Linked DNA regions of Hahella chejuensis KCTC 2396. The protein of the gene in region 1 interacts with the protein of each later gene in a pairwise test. Links are inferred from orthologs where the notes say so. Each region holds a gene or a part of one and is shown on either strand. Other genes may lie near its edges.

Evidence for each region.
Region 2: the proteins of fliJ (region 1) and malT interact in binary tests that used the Escherichia coli proteins (3 or more experiments, as listed by UniProt). The link is inferred for Hahella chejuensis KCTC 2396 from one-to-one orthologs.

What each region holds. Positions count from the first base shown.
Region 1 is NC_007645.1:5,330,749-5,338,101, reverse strand. What follows is about bases 2,373-5,312. They hold fliJ (flagellar export protein FliJ), read left to right. Parts: upstream 2,373-3,586; coding sequence 3,587-4,039; downstream 4,040-5,312. Other genes in these bases: HCH_RS23275 (ATP-binding SpoIIE family protein phosphatase), read left to right, coding at 4,688-5,312; HCH_RS23280 (STAS domain-containing protein), read left to right, coding at 4,316-4,621; fliI (flagellar protein export ATPase FliI), read left to right, coding at 2,373-3,560. In the rest of the region: flagellar basal-body MS-ring/collar protein FliF, read left to right, coding at 1-224; flagellar motor switch protein FliG, read left to right, coding at 217-1,242; HCH_RS23295 (flagellar assembly protein FliH), read left to right, coding at 1,283-2,203; more of fliI, read left to right, coding at 2,187-2,372; more of HCH_RS23275, read left to right, coding at 5,313-6,424; HCH_RS23270 (Hpt domain-containing protein), read left to right, coding at 6,427-6,774; HCH_RS32690 (flagellar hook-length control protein FliK), read left to right, coding at 7,114-7,353. UniProt on the Escherichia coli protein: The FliJ protein is a flagellar protein that affects chemotactic events. Mutations in FliJ results in failure to respond to chemotactic stimuli.
Region 2 is NC_007645.1:491,871-499,571, reverse strand. Bases 2,472-5,759 are described here. They hold malT (HTH-type transcriptional regulator MalT), read left to right. Parts: upstream 2,472-2,802; coding sequence 2,803-5,559; downstream 5,560-5,759. Other genes in these bases: HCH_RS02205 (alpha-glucosidase family protein), read left to right, coding at 5,759-5,759. Also shown: HCH_RS02220 (SLC13 family permease), read left to right, coding at 96-1,424; HCH_RS02215 (DMT family transporter), read right to left, coding at 1,332-2,333; more of HCH_RS02205, read left to right, coding at 5,760-7,381; maltose/maltodextrin ABC transporter ATP-binding protein MalK, read left to right, coding at 7,415-7,701. UniProt on the Escherichia coli protein: Positively regulates the transcription of the maltose regulon whose gene products are responsible for uptake and catabolism of malto-oligosaccharides.

The DNA.
Region 1 (7,353 bases):
ATCTGGCGTTGGCCGGCGATGAAGACGGGTTGGCTGAACTGGAAAGTCTTGGCTCTGGCGTAGGTGAGGGAGAAAGTGTAGGCTTAAACGCAGCGGGCGATTTTTTACTGCCCGGCTCCTCTGAGGGATATGAGAAAAAGATTAACGCGCTCAAAGGACTGATTGCTGAAGATCCGGGCCGAGTGGCCCAGGTTGTTCGCCAATGGGTAATGGCTGATGAGTGACGAGAAAGGTGAGAAAAAACCGGTACGCAAAGTCTCCCGCGTGGAGTCGGCGGCGATTTTGCTCATGTCTCTCGGCGAAGCGGACGCCGCCCAGATTCTAAAACACATGGGGCCCAAGGAAGTGCAGCGTGTGGGCGCGCAAATGGCGCAATTGCAGAACGTGACCCAGGATGTTGTGGAGCACGTCACTACTGAATTTCTTGAAGCCGTCGGCGGTCAGACCGGTCTGGGCATCGGCGCCGACGACTATATTCGCACTATGCTCACCCAGGCACTGGGTGAGGACAAGGCAGCCAGCCTGATCGACCGTATTCTTCTGGGCGGCAACACGACGGGACTGGATACGCTGAAATGGATGGAAGCGCGGGCGGTATCAGACATCATTCGCTACGAACACCCCCAGATCCAAGCTATCGTCATCTCCTATCTTGACCCTGACCAGTCCGCGGAAGTGCTATCCAATTTCGATGAAAAAGTGCGTCTGGACATCATCATGCGCGTAGCGGCGCTGGAGACCATTCAGCCCCAGGCGTTGCAGGAACTCAACAACATTCTGGAGAAACAGTTCTCCGGCGGCACCTCTGCGCAAACCAGCAGGATCGGCGGCGTCAAACGCGCGGCGGATATCATGAACTTTATGGACTCCAGCCTGGAAGCGCCGTTGATGGAATCCATCAAGGATGTGGACGCCGACCTGGGCAGTCAGATCGAAGACCTCATGTTCGTGTTCGACAACCTCAAGGATGTGGACGACCGAGGCATTCAATCCCTGTTGCGGGAAGTGTCGTCCGACAACCTGATTCTGGCTTTGAAAGGCGCAGAAGAGGATTTGCAGGAAAAGATCTTCCGCAATATGTCGAAGCGTGCGGCGGAGCTGTTGCGCGACGATCTGGAGGCGCGCGGTCCCGTACGCGTCAGTGAAGTGGAAGCGGCGCAGAAGGAAATACTCACCATCGCGCGGCGCATGGCCGAAGCCGGCGAAATCATGCTGGGCGGCGGCGGCGAAGAAATGCTGTAAGCGCGCCGCCTGTGCAACGCCACACTAACAGAGCCAGCCGATGAAAGATCAACCCGAAACCATCCCCAAGGAAAAACTGACGGCCTACGAGCGCTGGGAGCTGCCGGTTATGGGGGAGCAGCAGAAAACTCCCAAGATCAAACCGCCTACGGCGGCGGAGCTGGAGAGCATCCGCGAGAGCGCTTATCAGGAGGGGCTTGAACAAGGCAAGGAAGAAGGCTTTCAGAAAGGCTTTGAACAAGGACATGCCGAAGGCAAACGCAAAGGCGAGCAGCAAGGCCTGGAGCAGGGGCGTAAGAGCGGCGAAAGCGAGGCGGTGAAGACCAAAAGCGCGGCCATCGACAAAGCCCTGACGCACTTCGAAGAGCTGGCGGCCGAGCTGGAAACGCCGATCCGCAAACACCAGGACGAAGTGGAGGAGGCGCTGCTCAATCTTGTGCTGGCGATTTCACGGGCGGTGGTGTTCCGCGAATTGAAAGTGGATCGCTCGCAAATTCTGCGAGTGCTGCAGGAAGCCCTGGCGGCGCTGCCCAATACAGAAGAATTGGTCACAATCTATCTGAATCCACAGGACCTGGCGTTCGCCAAAGAACACTTACCTCCAGAAAGAGGAAGCCGGTATCAGGCGGACGCCGCCCTGATGGAGGGCGGGTGTCGCGTCGAGACCCGTCATACGTTGCTGGACTTCACTGTTGAGAAACGATTCCAGACCACCGTACAGCAAATGCTGTCCCGTCACAGTGATGATGTCTCTTTGCAGGAAACCAAAGATTTCACCGATCAAATGGGAGAAATGAGCGATCTGCACCGGGACTTGTTGGAGAAAAACGCGGAGGCGGCGTATTCCGTTTCCGAAACGCCTGCTGAGCAACCCGACATCGAGGCGAGTGGGGCGGATAAGCTGAAACAAGCGCCGTCTGAGACTCAGGAAACGCCGGAGGGCGATGATGAGTCTGGTTGAGCGGCTACGCAATTACGAGCGCTTTGTGCCGGCTCAGGCGCGTCCTGAGCTGAATGGTCGTCTGACGCGCGTTGTGGGGCTCACCCTGGAGGCGGTTGGGTGTCCCATGACTCTGGGAGAGCGTTGCCTGATCGAAGTCCGCGGCGGCCGTATGGTCGAGGCGGAAGTAGTCGGCTTCTCCGATGAGAGAGTTTACCTGATGCCGCTGGCGGCGGTGGAAGGCCTGCAACCCGGCGCCAAAGTGAAGCCGATGTCCGGAGTAGGACGCATTGGCGTGGGCGCCTGTCTGCTGGGACGCGTATTGGATGGCGCCGGCGAGCCATTAGACGGTCGCGGTCCATTGCAGGCGGAGCATCACGTTGAACTGTTCGGCGCGCCGATCAATCCTTTGCACCGCGCGCCCATTCGGGAAAAACTCGATGTCGGCATTCGCGCCATCAACTCATTGTTAACGGTGGGCATCGGCCAGCGTCTGGGATTGTTCGCCGGCAGCGGCGTGGGCAAGAGTATGCTGCTCGGCATGATGACCCGCTTCACCACCGCGGACATCATTGTGGTCGGTCTGGTAGGGGAGCGCGGTCGCGAGGTGAAAGAATTCATTGAGGACATTCTCGGCGAAGAAGGTTTGCGCCGCGCTGTGGTGGTGGCGTCTCCCGCCGACGACTCACCGTTGATGCGCTTGCGCGCAGCGGTCCTGACCACGCGCATCGCCGAGTACTTTCGTGATTTGGGCAAAAACGTACTGTTGTTGATGGACAGCCTGACGCGCTACGCCCAGGCGCAACGGGAAATCGCCCTGGCGGTGGGCGAACCGCCGGCGACCAAAGGCTATCCCCCTTCGGTATTCGCCAAACTGCCGCAACTGGTGGAGAGGGCGGGCAACGGCAAACCCGGCGGCGGCTCCATTACGGCGTTCTATACTGTGCTGACGGAAGGGGACGATCAGCAGGACCCCATCGCCGACGCCGCAAGGGCGATCCTCGACGGCCATATTGTCCTTAACAGACGCCTGGCGGAGGAAGGGCATTATCCCGCCATTGATGTCGAGGCCTCCATCAGCCGGGTCATGCCGCAAGTTACCACGCCGGACTATTTGCAGAGGGCGCAGCGTTTCAAGCAGTTGTACGCCCGCTACCAGCAGACGCGGGACTTGATCAGCGTCGGCGCTTACGCGCCCGGTTCCGACAAGGAAACCGATTACGCGATTGAAAGATTTCCCCACATGCGCAAATTTTTACAGCAAAGTCTGCGGGAACGCGCTACGCTGAATGATAGCGCACAAGGGTTGAATCAATTGTTCACCCCGGCTCCGGCGCAAGGCGCCGCGCCCAGAGCCCCGGCGAAACCCCAGGGGTGACTCCACTTTAGTTCAGGTGCTTTAACGTGGCGGAGAAAAAGAAGTCGCAAAGGTTGTCGTTAGTGCTTGATCTGGCGGAGCGGGACGAGGAAGACGAGCGCAAGAAAATGGGCGAAATCCGGCGCAGAGTGGAACAGGCGGAAGGCAAGCTGGAGCAGCTGGTCGCCTATCACCGTGATTATCAGGATGAATTAAGGGGTACTCAAAACGGCGTACGTTCAGTGCGTCATATTCAAACCTATCATGTCTTCATCAGCAGGCTGGGCTCGGCCATCGAGCAGCAGCAACAGCAGTTATTGCTGTTGAAACAGCAGTTGTCGCAACAGACGGACGTGTGGCGGGCGGCGTACCAGAAAAAAAATAACATGCAGGACTTTATTGATCGTTGCAAAAAAGAGGAAGCCTATTACGAGGACAAGAAGCAACAGCGCAACTTGGATGATGCTGTCGGTCGACGCGCCTATCACAACAGACATTAAGACACTGTAGAAAAAGCTTTTTGGTTTTAGCGAGTTAGCTGGAACAGGCGGAAAATGTGCCTGAAAGTCAGTTTTTGGTTGCGAATAAACAGCAGCCAGGAGAATGAAAACTGGAAATTTAGTAAAAATCAGCTATTGATGAATTAGTAAGAATATGAGTATTGAAATTCACTGCATACTATTCGTAATATCCTGAATTTCAAATAAAAAGAACACATAATGGATCTAACCGATCCAGATGGTTTGATTAGGGGAGCGCCAACAGAAGGAGGCAATATGTCTATAACGACAAGCCGCTCTGACGATAATGCCGAACTGACCATTCGCATTAAAGGGCGATTTGATTTCAGTTCCCACCAGGAATTCAGGGATGCGTACGAAAACCCTGAGGGACCGTTCGAGCAGTATAAGATCGATATGACGGAGACGACGTATCTGGACAGCTCCGCCTTGGGGATGTTGTTGTTATTGCGGGATTATGCAGGCGGCGACAACGCTAAAATCTGCATCACCAATTGCAATAATGATGTCAGGAAGATATTGACGATTTCCAATTTTGAACAATTGTTTGTTATTCAATAAAGCGCCCGCAGACTTCGGGCGTCTGAAACGGACTTTCCGCCATTTATGCGCCTATCGGGTATTGCTATGAAACAATCCCTGGACTCAGAAATGGCCTCGTCCGTTCTTGGGTCCCAGAAAACGTTAAAAATTCTCATCGCCGACGACAACCAGTCCGATCGTATGATCCTGCAGAATATCGTCAAAAAGCAGGGGCATGATACGGCGACAGCGGTGGATGGCGTCGACGCCATCGAGAAATTCTCCGAGTTCCGGCCGGACATTGTCCTTCTGGACGCCCTGATGCCTCGCATGGACGGCTTCGAGGCGGCGCGTAAAATCAAGTTGCTGGCCGGCGAAGACTTGATTCCCATTATTTTTCTCACCTCTCTCAGCGACGCGGAATCTCTCGCCAAATGCCTTGAGGCGGGCGGCGACGACTTTCTTTCCAAACCCTACAACCGCATTATCCTGCAAGCCAAGATCAACGCTTTCAACCGCATGCGGATAATGCATAAGACCCTGTTGCGGCAACGGGACCAGATCGCCGAGCACAATGACCATATGGTGCGTGAGCAGCAGGTCGCCAAAACGGTGTTCGACAACGTGGCCCATGTGGGCTGCCTCGGCGCCAACAATATCAAGCATCTGCTTTCGCCTCTGGCGGTTTTTAACGGCGACGTGTTGTTGGCCTGTCAGAAACCGTCCGGCGGCATGCATGTGCTGCTGGGGGATTTCACTGGCCATGGCCTGCCCGCAGCGATCGGCGCCATGCCCCTGGCGGAGATTTTTTATGGCATGACCAGCAAAGGTTATGCGCTGGGAGATATTCTCCGGGAAGTGAATCAGAAGCTGCGTAAAATTCTGCCAGTGGGCTTTTTCTGCTGCGCCTGTATGGCGGAATTGAACTTCGAGCAGGAAGAAATCGAGATCTGGATCGGCGGATTGCCGGATTGCTATCTGGTGCAGGGCGATCAGTTGATTAAGGTCGCCTCCAACCGCCTGCCTCTTGGCATCCTCAAAGGCGAAGCCTTCGACGCGCGCACCTATCGCTTTGAAATGAAACACGGCGACCGGGTGTATTTGTGGTCGGACGGCATTGTCGAAGCGACCAACGCCAAAGGCGAAATGTTTGGCGAGCAGCGCTTGCAACAGGTCTTCAACGCCAATCTGCGGGAGCTCAACCTGTTTGAAAAAATCCGCCGCTCCGTGGTCGACTTCATGGGCGAGGGCGGTCCCAGCGATGACCTGACGCTGGTGGAGCTGACCATGATGCCGGTGAAGGAGCTGGGGATAGAGAACAACTATCTCACCAACACCGGTCTCAAAGGCCCGCAGCACTGGCGCATGGCGTATGAGCTGTGCAGCGACTCCCTGGCGGTGTTTGATCCGGTGCCCCTGTTGTTGCAGATCGCCATGGAAGTGCCCGGACTGCGCACGCGTAACGGCGAGATGTTCACCATTCTCAGCGAACTCTACACCAATGCCCTGGAGCATGGCGTGCTGGGCCTGCACTCCAAGCTCAAAGGCAGTCCGGATGGATTTGCGGAATATTATCGTCTGCGCGAAGAGCGCATCCGGCGACTGGACGGGCATTTTGTGAAGGTGGACGTTCGCCACAAAGGCGCGGTCGCCGGTGGCGTGCTGACGATTCGAGTGGAAGACAGCGGAAAAGGCTTTGATTATCAGAAGCTCGACGGTAAATTACCGGGTCCGACCTGTTATAGTGGTCGTGGCACGGCCCTGCTGCTCTCCATGTGCAGCCGCGTGGAGTACTTCGGGCAGGGTAATATCGTTGAAGTGGATTATGAGTGGCAAGCTTGAATATGAGTTCGAACGATCTGTCTCACCTTGATATGGGCGCACTGGCGGAATTGCGGGAAGTAATGGAAGACGACTTTCAGATATTGGTGGAGACCTTTATCGGAGATACGGTCGAACGTATGCGCGCCATTCGCGCGACGCTGGATAGCAATGACCCGGACGCATTCAGTCGCGGCTGCCACAGCGTCAAAGGCAGCGCCACCAATCTGGGGTTGCCTGCGTTGTCCGAACTTTGTCGGCAGGGCGAATTGATTGGCAAGTTCAAGCAGATGGAGAAAGCGCGGGAAGTGTTTGACTCCATCGAGCAGGAATTTGAAGTGGTGCAGTCCTTATTACGGGAACAGGTGTAGCGGGCGCTGCATCATCCCTGCCGGCAGTATGAGCCGGTTGTATTCGCTGAAAAATCCTGCCTTTATTTTTTTCCTCTTTACCTCCCTCTCAGGCTTTGACCCCGTTCAGGCGTAACCTGGCCTGATCTGTGCATTTATCCCATAAAACGATGGTTTTGCCGCTTTCGCGACAGCGATTTGCCGCGCGGAGGCCGTGAAGCCCGTTGCATCCGCAGATAAGTTGTAACTTGGATTTGAGGACAGTAAATGGACAGCTCAGTGGCATTTATTGATGTACCCAAAGTCGCGCCGAAATCGTCTCCAAAGCCGTCAGGCAATCAGAGGGGTGAGGCTAACGCTATGAATGATAAGGAAGATCGCTTCTCTGAGGTGCTGGATCGGGAAGTTGCGGATAAGACCGACAAAGTGGACAAGAAAGACGTCAAAGCAGAAAAAGGCGATGAGAGAAAAGCGCCTGTTGACGCTGAAGCGTCAGAGGACGCGGCGACGGTTGCGCAAGCAGCGCTGGCGGACATGGATCAGACCGCGTCGCAGAGCGGAGTGAATTTGCCGTCGGGGGAGCAAACCATCACGGAAGGC
Region 2 (7,701 bases), 4.8 Mb from region 1 along the record:
CAAGACATTTACTCTATGAAAAACCGATGATTACCCCATTTTTGGCGTTACATCAAGCAGAACGCCAGGACAAGGAAAGCAACGGCTGATTAATCATGCGACTGAAACTGATCTGGATAATCCTGGCGGCGGGGCCGCTATGCCTGGAAACGCTGCTACAGGCGCCGGCCAACGCCCGTCATGGGCTCTCCATACTCTGGATCGCCGCGGTGCTGTGGATCACTGAACTCTTCCACGTCACCGTCACCGCCCTGCTGATTACCATCATGGCGGTGACGCTCGGACTGTTGACCGTTAAGGAGGGGTTCGGTGAATTCGCCAATCCGATTATTTTCCTGTTCCTCGGCGGCTTCGCGCTGGCCTCTGCGCTACATAAGCAGCAAGTGGACCGCGCCATCGCCGCCAAGGTGCTGCGCCTGACTCGCGGGAAGATCAGCCATGCATTGATTTTACTGTGCGCGCTCAGCGCCCTGCTGTCTATGTGGATCAGTAATACCGCCACCACGGCGATCATGATGCCGCTGGTGCTGGGCCTGCTCAGCCAGGAAGATGATCGCCCGGACAATCCGCGCGTATTCGCGCTGTTGGCGGTCGCATACTCAGCCAGTATTGGCGGCGTCGCCACCCTGGTTGGCAGTCCGCCCAACGCTATTGTCGCCGCCCAGTTGAATATGACGTTCAGCGATTGGATTCAACTGGGCCTGCCCATCACACTGATGCTATGGCCGGTCATGTTGCTGATTCTCCGCAAAACCTTGCAGCCGGATCTTAGCGGACGCGCCCAGAGCGCAATGTCCGCGGACTTCACCTGGACCCGTGAGCGCATGCTGCTGCTTGGCGTATTCACCGGTACGGTGGCGATGTGGCTGCTGAGCAAGCCACTGGGGGAGTTGATAGGCATAGAGAAAGACTTGGATAGCTGGATTGCGATCCTCGCCCTGGCCGCACTGACCATCACCAAGGTGGTCAACTGGAAGGATATCAGCGCGACAACAGACTGGGGCGTTCTATTGCTGTTCGGGGGCGGTTTGACCTTGAGCGTGATCCTGAAAAGCTCCGGCGCCAGCCAATTGCTGGGAGAGTCTCTGGCGACGCTGGTCTCCGCCTGGCCTGCGTTTTTACTGCTGCTGGCGATTACCGCCTTCGTCATTTTTCTGACCGAGCTGTCCAGCAACACCGCCACCGCCGCATTGCTGGTTCCAATTTTTCTGGCGTTGCCGACGGGTCAGTTAGGCCCTGGTCAGACTGCGCTGACCATCGGAGTAGCCGCCTCCTGCGCCTTCATGCTGCCGGTGGCGACACCGCCCAACGCCATAGTGCATGGGACCGGATTAGTTCCTCAGAGAACCATGGTTCGAGTGGGCTTTTATCTCAATCTCGCCTGCGCGTTGTTGATCAGTACATTTATTTTCTTCGTTGCTTAACGGCAAAACCAGCGCTGGTTCGCTAATGGGCCGCAACCAGCGCAGCGCCTTGCGCGGCAGATCGAAATATAAAGCCAAACCAACCAGAATGAGGCAACCGCCCAGCAATACCGTGGGATGAATAGTCTCATCATTCAGCGTCACCCCCAGCATCAGCGCCAAGACCGGCGTCACCAGCGTCGCCATGGCGACAGTGGAAGGCTGCAGCTTCTGCAGTACGTAATAATAGGAGAAGAAACCCAACACCGAGCCAATCAACGCAAGGTACACTACCGCCCACAAGCCGCGATCATGCAATTCGATGCGGGGTGTTGCGCCATCCATCAACGCCCAAAGAATGAAATAGCCGGGAAGCGCCAGCAGAATAGAACCAAAGGTCAGCGCCAGGGGGTGCGGGGTTGCTTTCTGTTTCTTCAACAACACCCCACTGAGACTGAACAGCATGACCGCCCCCAAAACCAGCATCAGCCCAAACACGATTGAGCCGGTGGCGTGCAGATCCTTGCCAAACACCGTGGCCAAGCCGCTTATGGCCAGGGCGAGCGCCAGCCACTGGCTCTTCTGAAAACGAGCGCCGTCCAGCAGATAGACGCCAAGCAAGCCGGACATAATCGGCGACAGACCGTACATCACGGAGATCAATCCGGAGGGAACCGTTTTCGAAGCGAAGTAGGTCAGCATCATCGCCCCAAACACGCCCATGGTTCCGCACAGATAGCTATAGAGCGAGTCCCGGTCCCAGTGCAGGGGAATACGATACAAGCGAATAATGACGCCGGTGACGACCGCCGCGATCGTCATGCGCAACCCTACCGCCACCGTCGGATGAAAAGACTGACTGCTCCATACGACTCCCAAAGGCGTCGTCGCCCAAACCAAAATCACCATCGCATAAGCAAAAATAACCACCGCCAACCTCCGCGCCTTTCCTTAAACACAGTCGCATCGCCAATACAAAACTATCGCAGTCGGGGATTTTTAGATCGGACCCTGAGGGCAAAAAAAAGCCGCAGGGGAAGAACCGCTGCGGCGTCAAAAACTGTTACGATCCCGCTATTTCACCGCAGCCACATGCGCACATCGCAGAATGGACGCGCAAGACATTGCGGGCAAAGTGAAATAATGAAAACGCACTGTCGTATACATCCGCGTATGGTGGTCTTCCGGCCTTATACCGACAATACGCAATAACCACATAAGCGCCCGCCGCCGGGGCGCATACGGTGAACGGACGCTGACTTTCCAGAGCGATATTTGCTAAAGTCTGAAGTAACTGCGTCCAGGGAGCCAAGACTCCATATAACCAAAAATTCATGACCGGCGTATGAACCGGCCAATAATGGACGACATTAGCGCTGAAACATAATTAGGGTCGCCGATGACAACTACAATAAAGCCCGAGTCTTTAACTTTGATAAAAGCCAAGATACTGCCGCCGCCGAGGCCTGCGCATCTGTTGGAGCGGGAAAAGTTCGACGATCTGCTGCACGAGATCGACCCGGTCAACCTGATCCTGGTGCAAGCCCCTGCGGGTTACGGCAAAACCACGATGATCGACGACCGCTTGGGCGCTTTGGGCGCCAACGCCGCCTGGTTCCGTCTCGACGCCCAGGATAACCTGAGCGAACAGTTCGCTTTCTATGTCGCCCATTCACTGAATGAGGCCACCCGAGGCGCCTGTCCGGAAACCCTGCGCACCTTGAACCAACAAGGCTATCCGACCTTGCAGACGTTTCTCACGGACTTGCTGTCTGAACTGCCTTTGGAAGGCGATCCGTTGCATCTGGTTCTAGATGACTATCACCTGATCAGCAATCCGGAGATCCACAGCGGAGTGATGTTCCTGCTGCGCCACCTGCCTCCTTATATCACCCTGGTGTTGTTGTCCCGCACCACGCCGCCCATCGGCGTGGCGCAATTGCGCATGCAGGGGCGGATGCTGGAAATCACCGCCAAGGACCTTTCCTTCAGCGCCGACGAGGCGCAGGTGTATTTTGAGCAACGCCTGCGTTTTGAAGTGTCCCGGGAAAGCGTCGAACGCGCCAACCGCCGCGTCGAGGGCTGGGTATCGGCCTTGCAGTTATTGGCGGCGACCGCCTCCACCGGGGTGGAATTCAACGAGTATGTGGAGCAATTGCACAGCGGCAATCACTATATATTCGATTACTTTGATGAACTGACCCGCACCAGCATCGACAACGAACAGCGTCTGTTCCTGCTGCGCACCAGCGTGCTGGAACGTTTCAACGCGCTGATGGTGATGCGCCTGGCGCAACAACAGGACGGCCAGTTCCTGTTGAACTCGCTATTGAACCTGGGACTGTTCATCGTGCCCCTGGACAGCAGCGGCTTGTGGTTCCGCTACCATCCATTGTTCGCTGCATATTTACGGCACATGCAAGTCTGCGTGCTGCCCGATGAAACCGCGCAGCTCCACCAGCGCGCCAGCGACGCCTGGCGTGAGATGGGCTTTTTCGAAGACGCCGCTCGTCATGCAGTGCTGGCCAAAGACCAGCAGCGCATTAAGGACATTCTGCTGAGCTGTGGTCGCGACTTTTTCACCGAAGGCCAGTTCAATCTGCTGCAGCGCTGTTTCGACGCGCTGAATAAAGAGGTCATCGCCGACCACCCCATTCTCACCCTGCTGAGAGCCTGGGTGGCGCAAGGGCAGTATCAGTGGTCTGAAGTGGAGTCCTGGCTCAGGGCGGCGGAGCAACACCTGAAAACTCACTGCAGCGAAGAAGAGTGGGAAGCGATCAACGGCGAGTTCAACGCCGTGCGCGCCCAGGTGGCCATGAATGTGGGCGATGCAGAGAGGGCGCAGACTTTCGCCAAGTCCGCGCTGGCCCATGACCCGGTTTACCTACCGACCTCCCGCACCGCCGCTTCATCGGTGATTGGCGAGTCCCTGTTCGTACAGGGCCACCTGAAAGAAGCCATCACCCGCATGCAGGACACCGAGCAACTGGCCTTGGCGGAGCATGCGCACCAGAACGTCATTTGGGCATTGTGTCAGCAGTCGGAGATCAGCGTCGCCCAAGGCTATCTGCAGAAAGCCTACAACATCCAGGAGAAGGCGCTGCAGTATGCGGAGGACCACAGCCTGGAACGCCTGCCCATTCTGGAATTCCTGTACCGCATTCGCAGCCAGATCATGTGGGAATGGCATCACCTGGAAAGCGCGGAGCGATGCGCGCTGAAGGGCATCGAGATTCTGGAAAGCCAGGGAGAACGCTGGTTCATCCAAAGCTATGTGATGCTGGCGAAAATCGCCCAGGCGCGGGGACGTCAGTCTTTATGCGCGGACTACGTGCAGAAGATTCACAAAATGCTGGCCTCCGGCGAATACCATATCGACTGGACCGCCAACGCCCACGCAGCCATGCTTTCCTACTGGGACGCAGTGCGCGACAAAGAGTCCATTCAACGCTGGCTGACTGCGGCGCCGGAGCCGACGCCGGAACAGGCCACTAACCATTTCACCCAGTGCAATATCCGCAACTGGGCCCGCGCCTACGTCAGTCTGGGAGATTTCGACAAGGCGCTGCCGCTGTTGGAAGGCATTCAAAGCATGGCGGAACAGTTTGGCCTGAAAACCGATATCAACCGCAACCATATCCATTTATCGCAGCTTTACTGGCTTAACGAGCAACGTGAAGACGCCCTGCGCCACATGGCCATCGCATTGAAGCTCGCTAGCACCACCGGCGCGGTGGGCAGCTTCCTGCGCATCGGCAAGGTGCTGATCAACATTCTCAAAGCCTTGATCAGCGAAGAGCAGTTGGACGAGATGGAGAAGCAGCGGGCGGAACGCCTGATCCAACTGGCGCAACAACAACGGGACTTCAGCCGGGCGATCCGCATTTCACTGGACGAAGCCATCATTCAGGACATCATCGACCGCCCCGACGTGCCGGAACTCATCCGCACCTCTCCCCTCACCCGCCGGGAATGGCAAGTGCTCAGCCTTATCCACGCCGGTCTGTCCAACGACCAGATCGCCGAGCACATGAAAGTGGCTCCCACCACAGTAAAAACCCACATCCGCAGCCTCTACCAAAAACAGAACATCACCCACCGCTCAGAAGCCATCAATCTGGCGCGGGATCTGTTGAGTAAGATACAGGGGGAGTGAGCGAGTCTCCCCCTCATACCCACCCTCCGCCTCCTCCTCCCCCCTCATCCCCACTACTACGCCAAGAAAAAAGAGGGAGGGAGGATGTTCGGCCGGTTCGCCGCAGGCACCATCTTCATAACTGTAAAAATAACAACGTCTTCCACTTATCTGTGGGTGCACGTGCGTTACCTGGTTTGGAGTTGTTAAGAGAGGCGACATGCAGGTTGATCGTGATTGGTGGCGCGGCGCAGTCATCTACCAAATTTATCCCCGTAGTTTTTTTGATTCCAATGGCGACGGCATCGGCGATCTGCCGGGCGTCACCGCAAAGCTGGACTATGTCGCCAGTCTGGGAGTGGACGCCATCTGGCTGTCTCCTTTCTTCACTTCCCCCATGAAGGATTTTGGTTACGACGTTTCCGACTATCGCAACGTCGATCCTATTTTCGGAACCCTGGAAGATTTCGAGACGATGGTGGCGGAAGCGCACAAGCGCGGCCTGAAAATCATCATCGATCAGGTGCTCAGCCACACTTCCGACCAGCACGCCTGGTTCAAGGAAAGCCGCAGCAGTCGCGACAATGCAAAAGCGGACTGGTATGTGTGGGCGGAGGCGAAACCCGACGGCACGCCGCCCAATAACTGGGTATCCGTATTTGGCGGTTCCGCCTGGGCGTGGGACAGCCGTCGTCGTCAGTATTATCTGCACAACTTTCTGACCAGCCAGCCGGACCTGAATTTCCACAATCCGGCAGTGGTAGAGCAAGTGCTCAGCGACGTCGAGTTCTGGCTGAAAAGAGGCGTGGACGGTTTCCGTCTCGACGCCATCAACTTCTGCTATCACGACAAGCTGCTGCGGGATAACCCCGCCAACACCGAGGTGGCGGAAGGCTCCATCGGAGTGCGTAAAGAAAATCCCTACGCTTACCAGCGTCACCTTTACGACAAAACACAGCCGGAAAACCTGCCGTTCCTGCAACGGGTACGCGCCCTGTTAGAGAAATACCCGGGCACAACCACCGTAGGCGAAATCGGCGACGACAACTCCCTCGACACCATGGCCGCTTACACCTCCGATGGCGACAAGCTGCACATGGCGTACTCCTTCGATTTCCTGACCGAACAATGCGACGCCAAGTTTCTGCGCAAAACCGTGGAAACCATTGAGTCGAAACTGGTGGACGGCTGGCCTTGTTGGGCCATCGGCAATCACGACGTCGCGCGGGTGGCCACACGCTGGTGCGGACAGGAAGCGCCATTGGCGTTGAACAAAGTCTACATGGCGATGCTGCTCACCCTGCGGGGAAGCGTGTGCCTCTATCAAGGCGAAGAGCTGGGTCTGGTGGAAGCGGAACTGGAGTATGAGGATCTGGTCGATCCCTACGGCATTGCTTTCTGGCCGGAATATAAAGGCCGCGACGGCTGTCGCACGCCCATGCCCTGGAAGGCGGAGCAAGAGCATGCCGGCTTTACCGCCGGCAAACCCTGGCTGCCGGTGTATCCAGAACATGTCGCCGCCGCGGTGGCGGAGCAAGAAGATGCGGAAGACTCGCTGTTGCACATCTACCGTGAATTCCTGCACTGGCGCAAAGCGCAGCCTGTGCTGCAGAAAGGCGACGTCCGCTTCCTGCCAAGCCCGCCGGATACGCTTCTCTACGAGCGCAGCCATAACGGCGAACGCATGATGGTGGCGTTGAACCTGTCCGGGCAAAGCGTGGACATCGAGCTGCCCGCCGGCGCCAAAACGGTAGTGAGCGAACTCAGCGTACTTAACGCGGAATGGAGCGACGCCCGCGTCCACCTTCCCGCTTACGGAATCGGTATTTGTCAGTTGGCGTAAACACGCCGGCAATCAAGTCAAGAGGGTCCAGCCATGGCCAGCGTAACGCTAAGAAATGTCTGCAAAAGTTATGACACGGTAGAAATATCCAAAGACATCAATCTGGATATTGAAGACGGCGAATTCGTCGTCTTCGTCGGCCCGTCCGGTTGTGGCAAGTCCACCTTGCTGCGCATGATCGCGGGTCTGGAGGAAATCACCTCCGGCGATCTGTTCATCGGCGAAGAACGCATGAACGATAAAGCCCCCATGCAGCGTGAAGTGGGCATGGTGTTCCAGTCCTACGCCCTGTATCCCCACATGAACGTGGCGGAGAACAT